One region of the Ornithinibacillus xuwenensis genome, then DNA from elsewhere that is predicted to be linked to it. Evidence: riboswitches for the same ligand, from Rfam matches in the RefSeq annotation. Region 1 holds a riboswitch; the other holds the start of a gene.

The links. A riboswitch is a leader RNA that binds a small molecule or an ion and turns the genes downstream of it on or off. The one in region 1 is predicted to bind FMN.
Region 2: linked by a shared signal. The riboswitch ahead of ABC228_RS14205 (ECF transporter S component) and the one ahead of ribE (riboflavin synthase) in region 1 are both predicted to bind FMN.

What each region holds. Positions count from the first base shown of each region.
Region 1 covers NZ_JBDIML010000004.1:161,098-163,507, forward strand. The annotation lists gene ABC228_RS13510 (DmpA family aminopeptidase) at 1-497, opposite strand, end outside; FMN riboswitch at 673-821, shown strand; gene ribE (riboflavin synthase) at 980-1,633, shown strand; partial or broken gene ribB (3,4-dihydroxy-2-butanone-4-phosphate synthase) at 1,645-2,256, shown strand; gene ribH (6,7-dimethyl-8-ribityllumazine synthase) at 2,289-2,410, shown strand, end outside.
Region 2 covers NZ_JBDIML010000005.1:21,477-23,886, forward strand. The annotation lists gene ABC228_RS14195 (1,4-dihydroxy-2-naphthoate polyprenyltransferase) at 1-258, shown strand, start outside; gene ABC228_RS14200 (PaaI family thioesterase) at 300-686, shown strand; gene ABC228_RS14205 (ECF transporter S component) at 722-1,309, opposite strand; FMN riboswitch at 1,468-1,612, opposite strand; gene ABC228_RS14210 (S8 family serine peptidase) at 1,732-2,410, opposite strand, start outside.

The DNA.
Region 1 (2,410 bases):
AAACAAACCATCCCTTTTCCAGCCCCAACAGCGCCTTGTTCAGCAGACCTTCCCTTCGCATTTTCAATAGCTTCAATTGCATGAGCTGGTTTTATCGCTTGTAGTCGCATCGAGCTTAAGTAGCTATCATTACACTCACCGACCAAGACATTAAGTGTACCAGCTGCGTCGCCTATTTCTTTGTTTTGCTTCAGCATGTATGTAACTGTACCTTCCATGACTGGTCCAACACTTAATGTGTTCGTTAGCATGATAGGAGATTCGATTAAACCAAGCTCTTCTATCTGAACGAGTCCACTTGTTTTTCCATATCCATTAATAACGTGACATCCAGCGCGGACTTTTTCATAAAAAAGGTTTCTGGGATGTGGCAGAATTGCTGTTACTCCCGTACAAATCGTTTCATCATCATTGAGCTTTTCGTATAATGTTTTATGCCCAACTAATACACCTGAAACATCTGTGATACAATTTTCACTTCCCTTTTGTAGTGGCATCTCTATTCCTCCCAATTATCATTTATTACCTATTATTATGTACGATAATGATTGGATAATCACGTTTGATGGTCTTATTCTTCCTTATTACGTATAATTGGAAAATATTATTGAGGAAAATTAGTTGCATTGTTTTTCAAATCAACCTATACTAAACTCAATTCAATATCTTATTGTATTCCTTCGGGGTCGGGTGTAATTCCCAACCGGCGGTGATGAAGTGTCTATACTTCTAAGTCCGTGACCCGTATGATTCATGTTTCATACGGTGGATCTGGTGAGAATCCAGAGCCGACAGTATAGTCTGGATGGGAGAAGGGATTTGGTGAAGCACGAATTGATTTTGATGTACTTTTTTGTACCCTTGTACAAAGCTGTACGTTTGTTTTGCTTCCGAAAAATTCTGCCCTTATGCCTCTGAAGATACTTCAGAGGCTTTTTGTATGTTGATTATTACTTTTTACAATGAAAGGGTGAGATAGGTGTTTACAGGGATAATAGAGGAAAAAGGATCTGTTAAGAGCATTCGAAAAGTATCTGCACAATCCATTGAAATGACGATTGGAGCGAATAAGATAGTAGAAGATATAAAGCTTGGCGATAGTATTTCCGTAAATGGTGTTTGTTTAACAGTTACTGGTTTTACGCAACATGATTTTCAAGTAGATGTGATGCCGGAAACCATTAAGTCTACGTCACTAAACGACTTGAAGGCTGGTTCACGCGTGAATCTAGAACGTGCAATGGGAGCAATGGGAAGGTTTGGGGGACATTTTGTCTCAGGTCATGTCGATGGAACTGGTAAAATTATACGAAAGCAAAAACATGAAAATGCAATTTATTATGATATCCAAGTACCTGGAGAACTTGCAAAATTCATGATGATAAAAGGCTCCATAACAATTGACGGTACAAGCTTAACAATTTTTAAACTGAATCAAAATATCGTGACGATATCGTTGATTCCACATACCGTGCAAGAAACCATTATTGGTGAAAAAGGCCAAGGGAACATTGTGAATATTGAATGTGACATGCTTGCCAAATATGTCTATAATCTTTTGAAACCTAACCAGCAATCTAGTGATGAAAACAACATTTCTTTAGATTTTCTCAGCCAGACTGGTTTTATGTAGAGGGTGAAAAAATGTTTAACAGAATTGAAGAAGCTATAAAAGCATTACAGGATGGTAAACCAATTATTGTAGTAGACGATGAAAATAGAGAAAATGAAGGCGACTTTGTTGCCTTAGCTGATAATGCTACACCGGCTGTGATTAATTTTATGATTACACATGGAAAAGGACTAGTATGCACGCCTATACAGGCTGATTTAGCAGCTAAATTAGACCTATCGATGATGGTCGGTCAAAGTACAGATCCTTTGCGGACAGCATTCACAGTAAGTGTTGATCATGTGAGTACGACAACAGGTATTAGTGCATACGAACGCTCGAAAACTATACAAGAAATGGTGAATCCAAGTGCAAATCAGACAGATTTTAAAAAGCCTGGACATATCTTTCCGTTAATAGCCAAAGAAGGTGGGGTTATTACTAGACCAGGTCATACGGAGGCTGCGGTTGATTTAGCACGATTATGTGGGGCGTCTCCAGCTGGCGTCATCTGTGAAATTATAAAGGAAGATGGCACAATGGCCCGTTTGCCTGATTTAGTAAAAATGGCTAAGGAACTGAACTTAGTGTTGATATCAATTGAAGACTTAGTGAACTACCGTAAACGTCAACAAGATTATATAAAAACTACTTAATGAAGAATAGGAGTGATAAAATGGGACAAATATTTGAAGGGAATTTAGTTGGAACAGATTTAAGAATCGGGGTTGTTGTTGGAAGATTTAATGAGTTTATAACAAGTAAGTTGTTAGATGGAGCCCTCGATACGCTGAAAAG
Region 2 (2,410 bases), on a different contig from region 1:
CCAAATGCAATTCGATTCTTAGGACTATTATTCATTCTAGCTTTTGGTCTTACTGTTCTTTATGTAATCTTAGGAATCCTACCATTGTGGTCTTTAATCACTTTACTTGCAGCTGTTTTGGCAATTAAGGTTGTGAGAAACTTCCAAGGAAAAACTCAGCCACTAGAAATGATGCCTGCAATGATGATGACAGGAAAGACGAATACCATTTATGGATTTTTACTAGGTATTTCTTTATTAACAAACTATTTCATCTAAGATATCGACAGAACCAATCATTTTATTAGGGGGAGAGTTAGATGGAATTTAAAAATACATTAATGGAATCACTTGGAATTGAGGTAGTCTCACTCGATAAAAATCGAGTTGAAATGACGATGCCGGTCGATGGACGCACGCATCAGCCATTAGGTTTCCTTCATGGAGGCGCAAGCATTGCACTAGCTGAATCGGCTGCTAGTATTGGAGCATGCTTACATGTTGACCTTGAAAGCTATCATGTTTTTGGTATTGAAATCAATGCTAACCATGTAAAAAGTAAACGAGATGGGACGGTAACTGCAATTGCAAAACCTATCCACGTTGGTAAAACTACAATGGTATGGGAAGTAACCATTCAAGACGAGGAAAGTAATCTTATTTGCATATCCAGATGTACAATAGGTGTAGTTCCAAAAAAAAGCTAATCCAACTATTTTTGGATTAGCTTTTTTCATATGCGCTATGCAAATTTTGCCTGTTGTTGTTCGATCCAGCGGCGCATTTTAATAAAGATAGGAATAAATAGTAAACCAACAATGATTCCTTTTACAACATTAAACGGTAAAATCCCAACCCAAACGAGTCCTAATTTCGCCGCATGATTCATATCTCCCCAGCCCATCATTAAAGAATATGCTGGCAATAATACGAAATAATTGAATATCCCCATTCCAATAGCCATTAAAATCGTCCCTGTCACAAGCCCTGAAACGATGCTTTTAACACCTTTTCGATACCTATGGTACAGAATCCCAACTGGTACAACAAACATAATACCAGCTAAAAAGTTAGCTGTTACCCCTACAATTTCTCCTCCACCGATTGCTAGGTAAAGAACATTTTTAATCGCCACTACGATGACACCTGCTAATGGTGAAAAAATTAACGATGCCATCAACGCCGGTACATCACTAAAGTCAATCTTCAAATAACTTGGTAGAAGTGGCAATGGAAAGTTAATAAAAAATAATAATAAAGAAACTGCTCCTAGCAGAGATAAAATAATGAGTCTTGCTAGGTTTGATGATTGCATATTTCTTGCTTGCATCATCGTTCTCCTCCTTCATCTGTTATCGATTCCCATCTCGTGATGAAGGATAAGCTTCTCCCACAAAAAATCAAAACCCTAAAAGCACGACCTAGTGGGGGCTTTTAGGGTTCTATAATCATAGGAAATAAGGCGCAAAATAGCACCAATGTTCAGCTCGACATCTTCTCCCATCCAGACTTTAACTGTCGGTCCTGGACTTACACCAGGTCAACCATTTGAAATATTTCAAACAGTTCACGGACTTTGAACACAGCGTTCATTACCGTCGGTCGGGAATTTCACCCTGCCCCGAAGATGGAATCGATATTTTATTGTCACTTATTATTATACATTCCACTGTTTCGTTTGAAAAGAGGTTTGCTTAAAGGAAATAATAAAAGGTGTAGAAGCAATGCTTCTACACCTTTTTAGCTCAAGGATTAATTTTTCCAATTGCCTTTTAGCTTCCCTTGAACTTGACTATTACTTCCATTATCACCTTCACCAGTGTTAATGAATAGTTTTCCTTCTGCTTGCTGACGAGCCTCGTTTCCAAAGTCATCCTTAACAATTACTTCAATAACAGCACCTTCAGCCATTACATTGCTAGTTGCAGTCCAATAACCTACATAATGTCCATCAGATGTTTCCATCATCGGAAGCTCTGTTGGGTTAGAGAATGTCGCCATTGCGCCGCCTAAATTTGTAAGTGGCATATGAATGACATAAGTTGCTCTTAAGTCTGCTTCACTATCAAATTCAATCTTGACACTTTCTCCAGCTTCCAAATAATGATCCTCTGTAGGTGTCAAATTCGTAATTTCTGGCAACGTATAATCAGCAGTTATTGTAACGGATTCAGTTGAAGTGTTTCCAGCTAAATCTTGAGCAACTACTTCAATCGTATTTTCACCTTCGTCAAGCAAAATACGTTTAGAATAGTTTCCATCTTCGTCAACCGTTGCTGCTTGACCATTCACCTTAACAAAGTCAAGGTTTTCGTCATCTACAGTTCCCTCTACAGTTACTGTTTCACGGTTTGTTTCGTCACCATCTGCTGGGTTATCGATGGTAAGCTCTGGTGCATTCGTATCTAAATTAACCGTAACAGCTTCAGAT